Regions from separate parts of the [Clostridium] hylemonae DSM 15053 genome, predicted to be linked through region 2. Evidence: riboswitches for the same ligand, from Rfam matches in the RefSeq annotation. Region 2 holds a riboswitch; the other holds the start of a gene.

Region 1 (9,361 bases), 220 kb from region 2:
TTCCAGCGCTTTGAGCAGCGTTGACTTACCGTGATATCCGCCGCCAACGATAAGTGTGATCCCCTTTTTCACTCCCATGCCGGTGAGTGTTCCTTTATAAGGCAGTTCAAGCGTGACTTCCATTGATCCCGGCGACACAAATGCAACCGCGTCCTTCATCGGTCTCTGGGAAACTCCGGACTCTCTCGGAAGAATCGAACCGTTGGCTACGAAGGCCGCAAGGTCAAGCCGCTTTAATTCCTCCCGTATAAATTCCCTGTCCACACTCAGTTCCATGACTTTCTCTACTTTGCCGGCGTTCAGCTCCTTGTACATCATGGATTTTTCCACACACGCAGGCAGATAATCATATAGTATCTTGATCAGCTCTCTTGCATTGATCGTACGTCCGTTTGCGGGAAATCCGACTTCAAACCGCACTGTCACGTCACCCGTTCGCTCCTCGATCGTACAGGATGTCCGCTCCAGCACCTCCTGTCCGCAGCGGGTCACCGAAATAATGCCGCTCTTACCTGAGCCTTTCGCCTGAAACGTATAACGGCCGGCCTGGGCGGCAAACTGTCTCGTCACGTAGTCCTGAAGCGCAATGCGCTTATATTTTGTATCATACAGCCGGCCGGGAAATCCCGCGGTGCGGCCCGCCACTTTCACACTCAGCTTCGACAGGGCGGCAAATGGATCGCCCTGAACATGGTCAATGGACAATTCATAACTGCCGAACCGGTAACTGCCTCTCGTACCCTTATATGCCGGATACCCCTTATGGTCAATGCTGTATAACAACTGTTTTAACTCTGTTTCTGATTTCATATGTCCCTGCCCCTTACTCTATTATAATAAATACGTCCGACACCTGTTTCAGAGCTCAACGATCCTTGCCCTGTGATGCACATGAGGCAGAAACTTCGTGAGCAGATCCTTTGTCTTAAACTTCAGATGGCTCGTATTAATTCCGGGGTTGCACCCAAACCACTCACTCTCCGCCACTTCCTTATCCACGATCACCTGTACATAGTCATCCTCATCGTTCAGAAGTCCTGCCACGCTTGCAGAACCAGGAGTAGTGCCAAGGTGCTCCAGCATCTTCTCCGGCGGAGCGAACGACATGTGGGACACGCCCAGTTTCTTACTGAAAGAAGCTGTGTCAAAGGCCTTGTCCGCAGGCATGACCAGAAGGAAAAATGTCGTCTTCTTCTGATTGCAGAGAAATACATTTTTACGGATCTCCGTTCCGATCGCCTTGTCGACAGCCGCGCATTCCTCCATCGAAGCCGCAGGATCATTATCCACACGCTCATACGGTATTTTCAATTTATCGAGTGTCTCATACATTTTCCGTTCCAGCGGCATCCTCTCATCGGTGGGTGCAGTAGTCGTAATCTCACTGATGTACATATCTTCATTCCTCCATTACTCTTATTTTCATTCAATATATTTTCACGTATTTCATTATAGAGCAAAACTAGAAAAAAATAAAGCCGTATGTATCCCCGAGATTTACGCTTTCCTTCCGTCTATTTTATTTTCGATGCGCAGACACGCTTCAATATGCATGATCCAATAATGGGAAAAGGGCATCCGGATCCAGCTGTTGCGAAAATTCCGCGATCGTTTTGCTGTGATAACCGTCCGCATTTATAAAGGGAATTTCGTTAAATTCTTCTCTGTCTGATTCTGCTTAGAAACAGACCAATTCATCAAACAGCCTTTGCCGTAATTCCAGCAGGACGCTTTCCGGCGCGGTAAATAATAGAGTTTTTCATTCTTATATGTTCCAGCCGGCACAAATGTGGTATCTTATTATCATAATGAACATAGCGGCCCGGTAACGGGTCATTTATAACAGTTGTAAAAAGGAGGAATTCTTATGAAATATATACTGGCTTCTGCGTCACCGCGCAGAAAGGAATTATTGGCCCAGGCCGGCTTTGCCTTTGATATTATCCCGGCTGATATAGAAGAGACGATCTCCGGCGGCACTCCGCCCGAGATCGTAATGAATCTGGCCCGCCAGAAGGCGCTTCATGTATGCCGGACACTGTCAGAAGATACATGTACTGTCATCGGCGCCGACACGATCGTTGTATACAAGGACGAGATACTCGGAAAACCTTCCGGACGCGGGGAGGCGCTTGATATGCTCTCCCTTCTGTCCGACCGCACACATCAGGTATATACCGGCGTCTCACTTGTTACAGGAAGCGCCCGGACACCGGCGGTCCACACTTTTTATGAAGTGACGGATGTAACGTTTTATCCTATTTCCCGCCATGATATGCAGGACTATATCGCTACAGGAGATCCTTTTGACAAGGCGGGAGCCTATGGTATTCAGGGACCCTTTGCCATTCATGTAAAATGCATTAAGGGCGACTATAACAATGTCGTCGGGCTGCCCATCGCACGTCTATATCACGAATTAGACAGGAGTGCGTTCCATGGACACTGATTTTCACAGAGTAAAATACGAAAAAATACCCTGAAGATTTCACTTGTGGGAGGAATTGTCTTTGTCATCCTGAAATTTATTATGGCTGTGAAAGGCACTATCATGGCCTCCGTGACCGTAGGGCTTAATGTAAACAATATACGGATCAGCCTGCTTTGACTATCTGTTCTTCTGCCGCTTCTTCTATAGCTTCTCTCATGGCTGCCACAAGTCTGTCTACATGCTTCTTTTCAGCCGTCAGCGGCGGAGTCATCCGGTTCACACTGTCCCCGATAGCTGTTATGAGCACCCTTCTTTTCAGGGCATTCCATTTCACGTCTGCCGCGATCGGAATATCATATTCGCAGCCCACAAGCAGGCCGCGCCCTCTGACTTCTTTAACATGGGGAAGTTCTGCGAGCTTTTTTCTGAGATATTTTCCTACTGTCCTGGCATTTTCACTTAAGTTGTTGTCCAGAATCTCTGATACAGAAGCAAGCGCCGCTGCACATGCAAGTGCATTTCCGCCGTAAGTAGAACCATGACTCCCGGCGCTTAAGGCTTCGGCAACTTCCGTTCTTGCACAACAGGCTCCGATCGGCACGCCGCCGCCCATGGCCTTTGCCATCGAAACGGCATCCGGCATGACTCCATATCCCATATACGCCATTGCGGCGCCCGTTCTTCCCCATCCAGTCTGCACTTCATCCAGCAGAAGAAGCATCTCCTTGTCATCACAAAGTTTTCTCAGTCCTTCCATGAACTCTCTTGTAGCCGGATATACACCTCCTTCTCCCTGCACAGGCTCGATCATGACAGCTATCGTATCTGCGGTCACCTTGGATGCAAAATCTTCCAGGTTGTTGAATTCTGCGTATGAAAATCCCGGAACCACAGGCATAAAACCTTCCTGGACGGCACTGTCCGGCTGCCCTGTAGCCGACATAGCGCCATAGGTTCTTCCATGGAATCCATTCTTTGCCGTTATAATATGATAACGATTCTTTCCGTATTTGTCTGTTCCATATTTTCTCGCCATCTTGATCATGCATTCATTCGCTTCTGCTCCTGAATTCTGATAAAATATTTTGTCCATCCCTACTGTGTCACAAATTTTCTTTGCAAGCAGCGCCTGCGGAACCGTATACGGATAGTTAAACGTATGCACGATATCATCCGCCTGTTCTTTGACTGCTTCTATCACCCTGTGATTTCTGTTTCCCACACTGTTTACAGCGACTCCTCCGTAAAAGTCAAGATAGGCATTTCCTTTCTCATCATAGAGGTACATTCCTTCCGCCCGCTCAGCGACAAAATCATACCTTGGATAAGTCTCTACCATATACTTATCTGTCATTGCCTTCAATTCTTCGGCCGTAAGCCCGGTTTCTCTCAGTCTCATACTAATCTCCTCACTTTCTTCTGCGCCGTATATACAGTTTTCTGAAATAAAAAAAGGACACCGTATATAAAATACGACGTCCTCGTCTGTGACATTTTCAGTATAGACCTTTTCCATTGATCCGTCAATTGTTGTTTCCTATGTATATCATTCCTTCGACAGCTTGTCCAGCAGTCTGTCCTTTACCTGCCATAGACGTTCCGGAATATCTTCCTTTTTCTCCCTGTATAAAGTAATGAAGAAATCCACCGCATAAACAATGATCAAAATGCTTCCGCCGATCCTTCCTATCATAACAGGTATGACACCCACGATGTCAACTATCATATTCTGGAGGAAAGCAAACAACGCCAGCGTGTAGAACCCCCAGGCAATAGAGCTCTCCAGACATATGATCCCTTTATAATTAAATGGTTTCCGGCGGTAATCCCACCATATCTCACCGAATATCTTGTTCATGATTCCGGCTGTGATAAATTCGATAGACGTGGCAAGCAGCATTCCCATAAAAAACAGCTTCACGGGATGTTCACTGTACGGCTGCAGCATAAAAAATACAGTCAGCGCTCCAACGCCGTAAATGGGACATACCGGACACCGCGCAAACCCCCGGTTTGTTATTTTCCGGTTGCACAATGACATGTAGACAGATTCCACAAACCATCCGAGTATACTGTAAACAAGGAACCACAGCACGACATGATACGCGCTCCAGCCAAATATCACTTTATTCCACCACATGTTTATCACCTCTGCTCTTCCTTAGGTACTTCTGCCGAAAGGTTTCATTAACGTAAAAATAGAGTGTTGTACCCCAACACTCTATTTATCTGCACATATTAGTTATACTTACGTTTTCTAGCAGCTTCAGACTTTTTCTTACGTCTTACGCTTGGCTTTTCGTAATGTTCTCTTTTACGAATTTCCTGCTGAATGCCCGCTTTGGCGCAGTTTCTTTTGAATCTGCGTAAAGCGCTATCTAACGTCTCGTTTTCTTTTACGATTACATTTGACATAGACTCACACCTAACCTCCCTCCAGTCCTATATTGTGCACCATACGACTGTTCGGGTATATTTATTGCACTACATAAGATTATAGCACATATTTCTACTACGTCAATATTTTTTCGGCATTTGCTGCAGTTTTTTTCTTTTCTTTGTTTTTCATAACTACAGAATACACCGGAAGGCCTATTAACATAATGACAATACTTCCCACTGAGAGCACCGTTGACTGGAGCCCCGACATGAACAGCTGGTTAATGATCACATACACTCCGCTGACGACAGCAATGATGGGCACGACCGGGTACAGCGGCACCTTATATGTTCTCACTGCGTCCGGGCGGTCTTTCCTTAACTTCATCACACCGATAAAGGTCAGCGTATAGAAGGTCCAGCTTGAGAATACGGCCAGGTCTGTGAGCAGGTTAAACTGCCCGCTGATGGCATAGATACAGCCGATCCCGCCGACGAGGATGATCGAATTTGTTGGAACCTGTGCATTGTTCAGCTTCGCAAGATTACGGCTGTACGGGAAATTGCCTTCCGCTGCCAGAGAATAGGCCACTCTCGAGCCGGACAGCACAAAGCCGTTGCAGGCTCCGAACACGGATATCATGATGCCGACCGAGATGATCTTCCCGCCGATGTCACCGAACACCTTCAGAGCCACCGCGGATGCCGGAGCCGTGAGCGTCGCCAGTTCACTTGCCGGAAGCACCCACAGATAAGCGATATTGATGATAAAGTATACGCCCATGATCACAGACACACCGCCGACGATCGCGATCGGAAGGTCTCTGCTTGGATTTTTCATCTCTCCCGCGATCGCGCCGACCCCGGTCCACCCTTCAAAGGCAAATAATATGGCGACCATGAGCTGCCCGAGCACCACCGCCGGACTCAGTCCGTCACCAACCATAGGGCTGAAGATGGGGTTTGCGCCGCTGCCTTTTACAAATCCAAAAATCATCAGAAGAATGAGCGGGATCAGTTTACATATGGTAAATACAACCTGGATGCTCCCCCCGACCTTCGAGCCGAGGTTATTTAAAAATATGATCAAAATTATGATGCCGATCGCAAGCGGCACAGTAAAGCCTTCCCCGATAAAAAGACCTGCCTGCTGCGCGCACACAACCGCAAGCGCCGAGATCATAGCAGGGTAAAACAGGATCGTCTGTACCCATCCCGCCAGAAAGCCAACTACCGGATTATAGATTTCTTCCAGGTAAGCAACCATTCCCCCTGTCTTCGGTATCATGATCGCTACTTCCGCAAAAGTAAGAGCCGCGGCAATACTTGCGAGACCTGTGATGACCCAGGCGATCATTCCAAGCCCGGGAGCCCCTCCCGTTGCCGTATAAATAGCCTGCGGCTTAAAAAACACGCCGGACCCGATCACACAGCCCACGACCAGAGCCATGGCAGTCGCCACACCTAAATTTTTCTTCAATTCCCGTTTTTGTTCCATAATACATTCTCCTTCGCCGAAATTTTCATAGGGGTCAGACCCCTTTGCCCACAGGGGTCTGACCCCTATGAAGATTCTCACACTATTCAGACAATACAAAAGAGGGTATAGGCGTACTGATAGCGTATCCTATACCCTCTGTATTTTTACCTGAAAGCTTTACTTCTACGGTGGCCTTTAAAGGCTCTTTCCAGAGTCCCATCCACGGCGGGTACCTGCACCTGAAAGTTTCTTGGAAAGATTAGGAGCCTTCCCAATTGCTTCATCGGTTTTCTGCCGTATATCAGGCAGAAATCTTCCTCGCCGCTTCACCTGGCTTTATTCTTTACTTAGTATATGTGTGCCCGGTAAATTTGTCAACCATAGTTATTTTTATGACGTTAATCTTATGACAAAGAAGTTTATGCCCTATGATAACTGTTCCTCAAGAACTTCTCCCGCTTTGGCGATCGCGCTGCTGATTCCGTCCGGATTTTTACCTCCGGCCTGCGCCATGTTCGGGCGTCCTCCGCCTCCGCCGCCGACAAGGCCTGCGATCGCTTTGATAAGGTTTCCGGCGTGGGCTCCTTTTTCTATGGCGCCCTTCGTGGCAGTTGCCATCAGATTTACCTTCCCTCCGGCAGCGGATGCAATGACGATCACTCCTTCGCCCAGCTTATCCTTCAACTGGTCGCCGAGGTCGCGCAGTCCGTTCATATCCACTCCCTCCACTTCCGTGGCAAGGAGTTTCACGCCTTTCACTTCTGTGACCTGATCCATCACATCGCCCATTGCATCTTGAGCGAGCTTGCTCTTAAGGCTTTCCACCTCACTGTGCAGTGTCTTGTTCTCTGCCAGAAGATGTGTGATTTTTTCCGCAAGCTTATCCGGTGAGGCTTTTACAAGCTTTGCCGCCTCCGCAAGCCGCTTCTCAAGCTCGTCGTAATAGTCCAGCAGCCCCTTGGATGTCAGCGCTTCGATCCGGCGCACACCGGCTGCGACGCCCGTCTCGGAAATGATCTTAAACGCCGTGATGACACCGGTATTTTCCACATGCGTACCGCCGCAGAACTCTACAGAAAAATCTCCCATGCTGACAACACGTACGATATCGCCATATTTTTCCCCAAACAGCGCAGCCGCTCCTGTCTTTCTTGCTTCCTCGATCGGCAGATTTTCTACCTTGACCGGCAGAGCAGCCATGATCTGCGCATTGACGATCTCTTCGACCTTCTTCAGTTCCTCCTTCGTCAACGCGGAGAAATGAGTGAAATCAAAGCGGAGCCTCTCTGCATTTACAGAAGAACCGGCCTGCTCTACATGTGTTCCAAGGACAGTCCGCAGCGCTTTATGAAGCAGATGTGTCGCGCTGTGGTTTCTCGCGGACAGCGCCCTGTTCTCCTCATCGACCTCAAGTGTAACCGTATCTCCTGTCTTGATCATACCTTTTGTCACATAGCCGACATGACCGATCTTGCCGCCTAAAAGCTTTACAACATCCTCCACACGGAATTCTCCGTCCGCCGTACGTATATACCCTTTATCAGCCTCCTGGCCGCCGCTCGTGGCATAAAGCGGTGTCTTCTCTACAAATACCGTCCCCCTGTCTCCATCTGACAATGCATCTGTGATCTCCGTCTCTGTCGTGAGAACTGTCACAGAAGATTCAAAGCTCAGATTATCGTAGCCGACAAACTCTGACGTTACCTCCGGAGCGATGGACTCATACACCGTAGCGTCCGCGCCCATATAGTTCGTCACCTCTCTTGCTTCTCTCGCCGTCCGGCGCTGAACTTCCATAGACGCCCTGAAGCCTTCTTCATCGACAGACAGGCCCTTCTCCTCAAGAATTTCTTTTGTGAGGTCCAGCGGAAATCCGTACGTGTCATAGAGCTTGAACGCATGATCGCCCGACAGTGTTTTTTCCCCGTTCTTCTCCATCTCTGCTTCCATCTCAGCAAGAATAGACAGTCCCTGATCTATCGTTTTGTTAAACTGTTCCTCTTCCTTTGCTATGACTTTAAATATAAAATCTTTCTTTTCTTCCAGTTCGGGATATCCGTCTCTGGAGCCTTCAATAACAGTACGGGCCAGCTCTACGAGGAATTCTCCTTCCACGCCGAGCAGCCTTCCATGACGGCACGCGCGGCGCAGCAGACGGCGCAGTACATAGCCCCTTCCTTCATTGGACGGCATAATTCCGTCCGAGATCATAAAGGTCACAGAGCGGATATGGTCTGTGATAACGCGCAGGGATACATCTGTCTCATCATCCTGTCCATATTCTGTCTTTGTAATGTGGCAGACATGGTCTCTGAGCGCTTTGATCGTATCAATATCAAACATGGAATCCACGCCCTGTACAACACAGGCCAGACGTTCCAGACCCATGCCGGTATCTATATTTTTCTGTTCAAGCTCCGTATAATTATTATTGCCGTCATTGTCAAATTGGGTAAATACATTGTTCCAGATCTCCATATACCGGTCGCATTCACAGCCCACCGTACAATCCGGACTGCCGCAGCCGTATTTTGGCCCTCGGTCATAATATACTTCCGAGCAAGGCCCGCACGGTCCTGAACCATGCTCCCAGAAATTGTCCTCTTTTCCAAAACGGAAGATCCGCTCCGGTGCGATCCCTATATCCTTGTTCCAGATCTCCCAGGCTTCATCGTCATCCAGATAGACAGACGGATAGAGCCTGTCCGGCTCAAGGCCGACCACATCTGTCAAAAACTCCCACGTCCAGCGGATGGACTCCTTTTTAAAATAATCCCCAAACGAGAAATTGCCGAGCATCTCGAAAAACGTCCCGTGCCTGGCAGTCTTTCCTACATTTTCAATGTCGCCTGTACGAATACATTTCTGGCACGTAGTGACCCGCTTTTTCGGCGGAATCTCCTGGCCGGTAAAATATGGCTTCAGCGGCGCCATTCCCGAGTTGATCAGCAACAGACTCTTATCATTGTGCGGTACGAGTGAAAAACTCTTCATAATCAGATGTCCCTTACTCTCAAAATACTCCAGGAACATTTTCCTCAATTCATTTACTCCGTATTTCTGCATATATG
Region 2 (9,361 bases):
CCGCACCGTCCACTTCCTTATTCTTCAGGAGTTCTTCCATCTTCTTATGGCCTTCGTCTTCGTCGGCCACTTTGACTGTCGTAACACCTTCTGCTTCCAGCGTACCGATATAATATACATCGATACCTTCTCTTGCCGCTGCCGCCGCTGCCGCGATGGAATTCTCTTCCCCATGTTCGCTTCCCATGCCTGTCAGCGCGATCTTCGGCTTCTTTCCAAAACTTCCGGTCTCAAGACCTTCTGCCATCTCCATAAAGGTGGAGGCAATCATTTTTTCAATATTATCTGCCATATTCACCACCCCTTACTCTGCCATCAGGGTCGCGGCAAAATCTTTCATAGCTTTCGCAATGAGTCCTTTAACTTCCTCTTCTGACACTCCCGAAGCTGCGCTTTCCGCCTCAGCGGTGTTGCCGTGGATCACAAAGGATACACCGTCAAAAAGATTCGTCATTCTTCCAAGGAACAGACTTCCCTTACCGATGATCATGGCATTTCTGATCTTGCCGCTGAGGATATCCTCACGCGCAAATCCGATATACGGAACGCCGGAAGGAATATGTCCCTGTGTCGGCGCCCATCCGGTAAGGCCGTGTTCTTTTGTAAATGCGGCAAGTTCTTTTTTCTCCAGCTCTCCGCGCTTTACAGCCAGAGCTGCGATCATTTTGTAGTTCGCAAGCGGAACATCACCTGCTCCTGCCGGCTTTGTGATGTCAGGATTCTGCATCTCCGGTGAATACTTGTCGATATCCGGGATCTTCATCCCCGCTTTGTCAAGTGAGTCTGTCACAAGACTTCCGATCACAGCCTGCGGTGCGGAACCGGTGCCCACACTGTGGCGGCCGAGCATATTCAGATCGATCTCAGGATTCACTCCGTCATTCTCAGAGATAACTACCGCAAAGCCTCCGAGACAGTCTTCCAGGATCGGAAGACCCTTCTTAATATGATCCTTGCCGTTCATGCCAAGCTTGGCCGTACATCCGCCGGACGTGACAACTACAGTCTTGTATGCCCCGGATTTTACGAGAGCGGCAGCTTCGATCACTGCGTGCGCCGGCGCGGCACAGAATCCTCTGGCATCAGAACCGGAAGCGCTGACAAGCCCTGCAACTTCTGCGGCAGCCTTGGCAAAGTTACCTCCGCCTCTCTGGTTCATATCGCCGCACGCCTCTTCCGCGCAGTCGATCACATATTCTACTTCCGCCTTCTCAATGCCTGCATTGCGTACCGCATGGAGCAGTGCCAGAACACTGGACGCCTTGCTCATAAGGTTCTCATGCATCACATGGGCGGACAAGTTTACATCAATATCATGGGCTCTTTTTACACAGCCTACTAATTTTCCATCGTGATATAATCCTTCTGCATGTTCTTCGCTTACAAAATGCTCTATCTCGCTGATATCGACACCCTCGTGGATCTTTTCAACGATATCTTCAGAGATGACAGGATTGCTGGCAAACGCGTCTTTGTACCGGGCGACAAATTCTTTGTCAAGTCTTACGACTTCAAACATATCGCTTGCCTGTACAAGGAAGAGAAATTCTTCCTGCGGCATGATCTCGCCGTATTTGCCAAAACGGTCAGCTCCCTCTTTTTTCTTGTCATACCAGGGGAACTCTACCTCTGCTAATTCATCCGGATGTACGTTGCCGATATATGTCTGGTTCGGCCAATACTCAACCGCCTCTTTATAGGAGCGGAGATTTTTCGGCACTTCTTTTAAATAATCTGAATCCGGATTGACGATCTTCTCAGTTGTCTGAGTCGTTCCATTATATAAAACCATATCAGGGGTATGTACCAATACGTAACTGGCCCCTTTGATCACACTGTTCATTGGTTTTCCACCTTTCTTTAAATATACGGGGTGGTGGGGTGACACCACCCCACACACTTAAAATTTACAGAACTGGTCTCTGATGGCTGTCATCTCGTTAATGATATCATCAACATCAAGTACCATTTCCATCATACTTATCTGCTCATCATACACTTCTTCGTCGAACTCTTCTTTCATCTCTGGTTCGCAAACGTGATACACTTTGAGTCCAAGCTGGACCCCTGTCAATGGACCTGCGAAAGTAGGGTCACCTGCTGTAACGGTTTCTGCTGCAAGGCCTGAAGCCTCACCTTCTGCAGCGCCGAGAACTACTACAAGGTTCTCTGCACCATATTCGTCAGCAAATTCTTTTACTCTCTTCTGATTCTCTAAGTCCATTGCGCCTGCGCTCGTTCAGACGAAACATTCCGTGGATGAAAATACTACCTCAGCGCCGGCAGTCTTAACGCACTCAGCGATAGCCGGTCCCGGAATTCCATCACGGTCTCCGATAATTATTGCTTTTTTTCCTTCTAAAATAGCCATAATTATGCTTTCTCCTTTCTTGTATGTTGCTAGTTGTATTTATGATAAAGAAAACTATCTTAAATTAGATATATTTCTTGATCATCGCCTCAATATTTTCCGGAGTCGCGTCATCTTTCACGACTTCCTCCACTTTCTCACCGTCTTTGTATACTGCCATAACAGGAAGTCCTAATACTTTCTGCGCGATGGCAAGGCGGCGTGCCTTTGTTGTGTTCAGGGATGTAAATTTCATCTTGTCCCCGTATGTGTCTGCGAATTCGTGTACCTTTGGCATGAGAGCCTGGCACGGCACGCATCCGTCGCCGTAAAAGTCTACAAACACATATCCTTCAGCCTTTAATACTTCCTCTTCAAATGTTTCCTTTGTTACATCGATCATGATCTCTACCTCCTAAAAATAATCTGATAAGCTTCTTTCCACCTGAACCGCTGCGATCGCGCCGTCAGCCGCCGCAGTTACAACCTGTCTCAGGCTCTTGATGCGGACGTCTCCGGCCGCGTATACGTTCGGAACATTCGTATGCATGTCATCGTCCGTCTTAATGTACCCTCTCTCATCCATCTCTACGATGCCTTCAAAGAGCTTGGAATTCGGCACCGTGCCGATGAATCCGAACAGTCCGAACATTCCGTCCTCCGGATCCGCCTCAACTTTGCGGGTCTCACCGGTCTTGACATTCTTGACGATCATTCCCTGGAGAATGTCATCCCCATATATTTCCTCAACCACGCTGTCCCAGAAGAAATCGATCTTCGGATTGGCAAATGCCTTTTCCTGGATGGACTTTGCGGCGCGAAGTTCATTACGTCTGTGGATAATGGTTACTTTTCTTGCAAATTTAGAGAGATACATAGCTTCCTCAACCGCGGAATCTCCGCCGCCGACTACATACACTTCAAAATCTTCAAAGAAATTGGCGTCACATGTGGCGCAGTAGGACACGCCCTTGCCCATGAACTCAGCCTCGCCCTTGCAGCCGATCGGTCTGGAATAAGCGCCTGTGGCAATGATAATGTTCTTTGCCTGATATTCTGCCTTTGCGCTCTTTAATACCTTTACCTCGCCGTCAAGCTGTACTTCTGTGATCGTATCAGATATACGCTCTGCCCCAAATTTTTCAGCCTGCTCCGTCATTCTTGCGATGAGAGACGGACCGGACTCACCATCCACGATCTGACCCGGGTAGTTCTCTATCTCATCTGTAATCGCGATCTGTCCGCCGTCCTGGCCCTTTTCTATGATAAGAGTAGAGAGGCGGCTTCTTCCTGCATACAGTCCTGCCGCTAAACCGGCAGGACCTGCACCCAGGATAATAACATCATAAATCTTGCTCATTTTGCTATTTCTCCTTTATTACTAAAGTTACATCATTCTGCACCGGGTCCGAAAGACCTCGTCAGATGCTCTAGTCAAATATTGTCTGTCCGTCAACTTCTGTCGTAAGAGCATCAAGTGCTTTCTCTACGATCTGGCGGCGGAGTGCTTTCTCCTCATCTTTATCCAGAGCCGGATTTCCAAGAGGATGTGGAATTGCGATAGCCGGAACGATTCTGTTCGCGCCAACTGTCATGGAGATCGGAGTTACCGTACATACATGTACAACAGGAAGTCCTGCTCTCTCGACCTCTTTAACCATCGTTGCACCGCAACGAGTACAGGTGCCTCAAGTGGAGGTGAGAATTACGGCATCCACACCGTCGGCCAGAAGCTTCTGCGAAAACTCAGCGGCAAACGCTTTCGATGATGCCACCGCAGTTCCGTTACCGGTCGTTGTGTAGAACAGGTGATGAAGCTCTCCGATCTTTCCTTCCTTCTCCATATCGCGGAGTACGTCAACAGGGAGTACGCGGTCTGAATCTTCATTAGCGTATACCGGGTCGTATCCGCCGTGGGCCGTCTCATATGTCTCTTCTGTCAAGTCCATAACGCCGGTAATATCATATTCTCCGTAATGTGACGCACTGGAGCTTTCGATATGGTCCGGATTGCCCTTCGGCACGATACCGCCGGAGGTAACAAGTGCTATCTTCGCATGTGCAAGATCTTTTATGGCCGGATTCGGATCAACTCTGTCAAAGTTCGGCATCGGATATTCTGTCTCAAATGGTTTGTCTGCAAGCTTTTTAAGCAGCATGTTTACCGCTCTCTTTGAACCTCTTTCTTCCTCGAAGAAATTTACGCGGACACCGTTCGGCATGTAACCTTCCTGACAGGAAGCGCCGACTGCTTCACCTCTGGCAAGCTTAAGAGCAAGAGGAGCCATCTTGGCAACTGCGTCTCTCATACCTGCAGCACTGTTCTTTGTAGAGACCATATATACCTGGTTTTTGAACATATCAGCGCCCGGATTCTCCACATACATACCTGTGATCGCAGGAATGCCCAGTTCCTCCTGAACCGCAGCCGCAATAGTGCCACATGCAACGCCGTAACGACCCGCATTGAACGCCGGTCCTGCGATAAACACATCCGGAGCCTGCTCTTTTACCATTGCAAGAATATCTGCCTTTGCTTTTTCAAGGTTCTCGTTGAAGTAAGAATCTCCGCAAACGATCGTTGCAATGATCTCCGCCTCATCTTTAAAATTCATGTTAAACGCCATACCCGGTCCAACCACTTCACCTACGCGAAGCTCTGCCGGATAATCCGCTTTTTCTTCCCCGCCGATGTTGGCGAAGAACTGATTGATGTAATGTACAACTTTAATTTTGCTCATTTACTGTATCCTCCCTTATTATCTCGCGCTCAGTTTGTTGAAACCAGTTTCGTTTGTTGCTCCTGTCAGCACCTGAAGCTCTACCTCCAGGGAACCGTCCTCGCGGAGCGTCTCTTCACTGGCTCCGGCGATCTTTGTCACATAGTCAAGAGTTCCGATAACTTTGTCCAACTTAGGCAGGATAATAACCTGGTTTGCGTTTCCGCCTGTAACAACTGCATCTGCAGCTGCGTCTGCATCTGCGAGAGACTGGGATTTACCGTCACGTCCGGCATACTCGTCTGTGATGATAACTGTCTTGACACCCTCAGCCTCGATCTTCTTACAGTTCATGATCAGGTCCGTATCCGGGTTGCCGAATCCTTCCTGTGATACGATTACAGCGTCAAGATCCAGCATCTTGCACAGCTTTGCCGTCCAGTCTGATGAACGCTGTTTGTCCGCAAGATATACATTTTCATTTGTGATGATCTGGCATACAAAGTTGATCGTCTTGCCGTGCTCCTCAAACATATCATGTACGACAGGGTTGTTCAGATGTACATAAGTAGGGTTCTTGTCGCATGCGGACACACAGTTGCCCGATACGATAGCCCCGTCCATGATCTCTGTCGGATTCAGGATCGTCGGAAGCACTTTCTTTGCGTCCACGCCGTACACGTAAGTGTCGTGCAGAAGTCCCTGGCTCTGGAGCATCTGTACATACGCCACTCTCGGAAGGTCGGGATATTTCTCCATACCTTCTTTGACTGTGTATGTCTCATACACTTTTGTCTCGTCCGGTGTAAGGCTGCGGGCCAGCTCTCCGATATACACCGCAACTCTGAAGCCGGCAAATCTTACTGCTTTTTCATAATCGTGCGGTTTGATGCCGTCCACCGGTTCACATACCATAACAAGGTTAAGTGTCTTTGAAAATGGAGTATAGTCCGCGCCAGGGCCTGTCATATCGATGATGCCTTCCTGGAACCCTACGATCTTGCCGGCTGTGACAACCGCCATCCCCTTTAATGCGTATGTCTTGCCGCTTCCTACTGTATCCACTTTAGAGATAACGCCCGGGAAGATTCCCCCTTTTCCCTCTACTTTAACACGTGGCTCAATGACATCCTTCACCGGCGTGATCCTCACGCTCTCTCCTGGTTTTGCAATGTCAAATGATACACTCTTGATCTTCTCATCTTCAAGAGCAACTGCCTTTACAGCCTCTTCTGATACATAAAGGATTCCGTCTTCGATCTTGGATTCTGCTGCAAACTGAATATCCTTGATGTATATGTGTCCCATTTCTAATTTCACGTATTGTTCCCTCCTTAAGTTAAATGTTGTTATTTGTTGAAGCTTTCGCCTGTTACAACCTCTCGCATACCTTACATTACATCCGCCGATGTGATCGCACTTTCCAGTAGAGTCCAGTCTATCATCTGAAAATCATCGTACACCTCAGGTTTGTATTTGTCTGACTTAAACACAAACTTCCGGCACGCCTCTATGGCGTTTTCAATGATAACTACCGACCCCGGGTCCACCTCCCCCTTTCCTGCCGACAGCATGATTGATTTATATGGTGTTTCATTAGGCTTTACACTCCCCGACAGGGGATGTGATAAAAGCGTGTGCCCTTCATGTATTCTGTCTCTGACTGTCCTGAGAACTTCCTCGTAGGAGATCTCTTTGTACTCCACATTGTGTGTTCCGCCAATCTTCTCCGGGACGAGTGGATTATTTGTTATTATTATGTAACGATTCTGCATCTCATCCACCTCTTTTGATCTGGATATTTTACTCACCGAACTGCTGAATTTTCCAAAAAACACATTCCATCCGGCAAAGAATAAAAAAAGGACGATTTAAACACAGATGTGTAATTCGTCCTTTCTGTCTATTGGCGTGCTTACTAAACACTTCAACACAAGATTCAGAATGCGGTCCTTTTCCCAGTCCTTTTGCCTGAAAGTTTCACCCGCCAGATGTTCACCCTCATCTGTCCGGCTTGCCTCTTCGGCGGCCATATGTACGGCTCTCTCTTGAGAAAAATCAACCCGCTGTTTAATTTTATTTATAGACGCAATGAATAAATCTTATTGCTTGTTTTTATATTAACTTATTGTTAATATTTTTTCAACCTTTTCAAATGAGAAAGTTCGATTTGTTAATTTCATACAACAAACCATCTTCAATTTTATGTATATTTACTTTTATTTCTTATTTAAAAAGTTCTTATAGTAGTCGTCGTGCACCTTCTTTATCACTCCGCTCAAAGCGAACAGGCCGAGGATATTCGGTATGACCATCATGGAATTAAAGCAGTCCGCCATGTTCCACACGAGATCCACCTGGGCAAGCGAGCCGAGCACGACGCAGGCTGCCACCAGCAGTGAATATACTTTGACCGCTTTTGCCCCGAACAGATATTTTATATTTGCCTGCCCGAAGAAATACCAGCCGACGATCGTGGAAAACGCAAAGAAGAACATACAAACTGCGATAAAGATATCGCCGCCTTTTCCGAACAATGTGGAAAACGCGTACTGGCTCAGTTCCGCCCCCGTCTTGCCTGTCGGAATGGACTTTGTCGTAATAATAACGAGCGCCGTAAGATTAAGGACTACAAACGTATCGATGAAAACGCCTACCATGGCTACAAATCCCTGCTCCACCGGGTGGTCTACCTTGGCGACCGCATGTGCGTGCGGAGTAGAGCCCATACCTGCCTCGTTGGAAAAAAGACCGCGCGCCACACCCTTTGTCAGCGCCAGCTTGATCGTCGCGCCGACCGCGCCGCCTGCAATGGAGGACGGGCTGAACGCACCGACGATGATCGCGTGGAACGCGTACGGTATGTTCCTGTAGTTATAGATGATCACGATCAATGCTCCCACGATATACAGCGCCGCCATGATCGGTACGATCGTCTCCGTCACTTTGGCAATACGCTTCATACCGCCCATAAATACGGCGAGTGCCAGAACAGCGATAACGATGCCCATGACCGCCTGCGGAACGCCGAATGCTGTGCGGAACGCTGCCGCGATGGAGTTGGACTGTACCGCATTTCCCATGAAGCCGAGCGCGAAGATGATAAGTACGGCAAAAATTCCTGCCAGCACTTTGCCGAACGTGCCTTTAAATGCCGCGCGGATGTAGTATACAGGACCTCCTGTCACCACTCCGTCTTCACCGACGCATTTATACTTCTGTGCCATGATCGCTTCTGCAAATATGGTTGCCATTCCGAGGAATGCCGCAACCCACATCCAGAAGATCGCTCCCGGACCGCCGATCGCCAGCGCCGTCGCCGCTCCGGCAATGTTGCCTGTGCCGACCTGGGCCGCGATCGCTGTCGCCAGCGCCTGGAATGAGGACATGCCGTCTGCTCCGGCCTCGCCTTTTTTCCGGAACAGTCCGCCGAACGTCCTCTTCATCCCTTCTTTAAACCCTCTTACCTGGATAAAGCCAAGTCTTACGGTAAACCAGATGCCGCCGAGCAAAAGAGCGGCGATCAGTATGTAGTCCGCAAGATAGTGCTGAATCGTCAGGACAATGTTGTTTAATGTCTCCATTCAAAATTCCCTCCTTCTCTCATAAATACAGCCGATAACAAAACTGTATTATCTGATAAGTCTATGATAATTTATTAACAAAGTAATTGCAACAGGATTCTTCATTTGTAATAATTTTTGGTGATTTTTCTTCAATATTCAAAATTACATATTGAATTCACGTTCTTTCCATTTTACTGATTTGTGAAAAATGCCAAAGGTTCCCGTGCATTACATAGGGACATTCCAAACGGAAGAAAAAGCGGCTGCCCGGGCCTGCGCCCGGACAGCCGTCTTCTGATTTTCATCATTTCAGAACTGCTGTCGTCCTGTTACTGCCGCTTATACGTTGATCTCCGCGCTCATTCCGAGCACATCCTTGTTGGCCTCAAGGACCGGGGCCACCGTATCTTTGAGAAATGCCTCCACCTGCAGCGCCGCGCGTCCGGTATATCTGGACGGATCCATCGTCTTTTTGAGTTCTTCCTCACTCAGGTTAAACGCAGGATCAGCCGCGATAAGCTCAAGGAGATTGTTGTCCAGACCTTTTTCTTTCACATTTTTCCCTGCCTCCATGGACAGTTCTCTGATCCTCTCATGCAGCTCCTGCCTGTCGCCGCCGGCCTTCACCGCGTCCATCATGATATTTTCCGTGGCCATGAAAGGCAGCTCCGACATAAGGCGCTTCTCGATCACTTTCGGATATACGACGAGACCGTCCACTACAT

Evidence for each region. Region 2 has a riboswitch for glycine ahead of LAJLEIBI_RS06720 (GrdX family protein). Riboswitches for the same ligand answer to the same signal wherever they lie in the genome.
Region 1: linked by a shared signal. The riboswitch ahead of LAJLEIBI_RS07715 (APC family permease) and the one ahead of LAJLEIBI_RS06720 (GrdX family protein) in region 2 are both predicted to bind glycine.

Annotation. Positions count from the first base shown of each region.
Region 1 covers NZ_CP036524.1:1,676,068-1,685,428, reverse strand. Annotated here, with positions in the region: gene LAJLEIBI_RS07745 (ABC-ATPase domain-containing protein) at 1-810, opposite strand, end outside; gene LAJLEIBI_RS07740 (prolyl-tRNA synthetase associated domain-containing protein) at 859-1,395, opposite strand; gene LAJLEIBI_RS07735 (Maf family protein) at 1,868-2,449, shown strand; gene LAJLEIBI_RS07730 (aspartate aminotransferase family protein) at 2,595-3,830, opposite strand; gene LAJLEIBI_RS07725 (putative ABC transporter permease) at 3,978-4,571, opposite strand; gene rpsU (30S ribosomal protein S21) at 4,670-4,846, opposite strand; gene LAJLEIBI_RS07715 (APC family permease) at 4,944-6,308, opposite strand; glycine riboswitch at 6,445-6,504, opposite strand; glycine riboswitch at 6,508-6,620, opposite strand; gene alaS (alanine--tRNA ligase) at 6,717-9,356, opposite strand.
Region 2 covers NZ_CP036524.1:1,459,316-1,468,676, reverse strand. Annotated here, with positions in the region: gene grdD (glycine/sarcosine/betaine reductase complex component C subunit alpha) at 1-292, opposite strand, end outside; gene grdC (glycine/sarcosine/betaine reductase complex component C subunit beta) at 305-1,843, opposite strand; gene grdA (glycine/sarcosine/betaine reductase complex selenoprotein A) at 1,901-2,371, opposite strand; gene trxA (thioredoxin TrxA) at 2,436-2,753, opposite strand; gene trxB (thioredoxin-disulfide reductase) at 2,766-3,710, opposite strand; gene grdB (glycine reductase complex selenoprotein B) at 3,781-5,091, opposite strand; gene LAJLEIBI_RS06725 (glycine/sarcosine/betaine reductase component B subunit) at 5,110-6,390, opposite strand; gene LAJLEIBI_RS06720 (GrdX family protein) at 6,462-6,881, opposite strand; glycine riboswitch at 7,020-7,131, opposite strand; gene LAJLEIBI_RS06715 (alanine/glycine:cation symporter family protein) at 7,290-8,654, opposite strand; gene purB (adenylosuccinate lyase) at 8,976-9,361, opposite strand, start outside.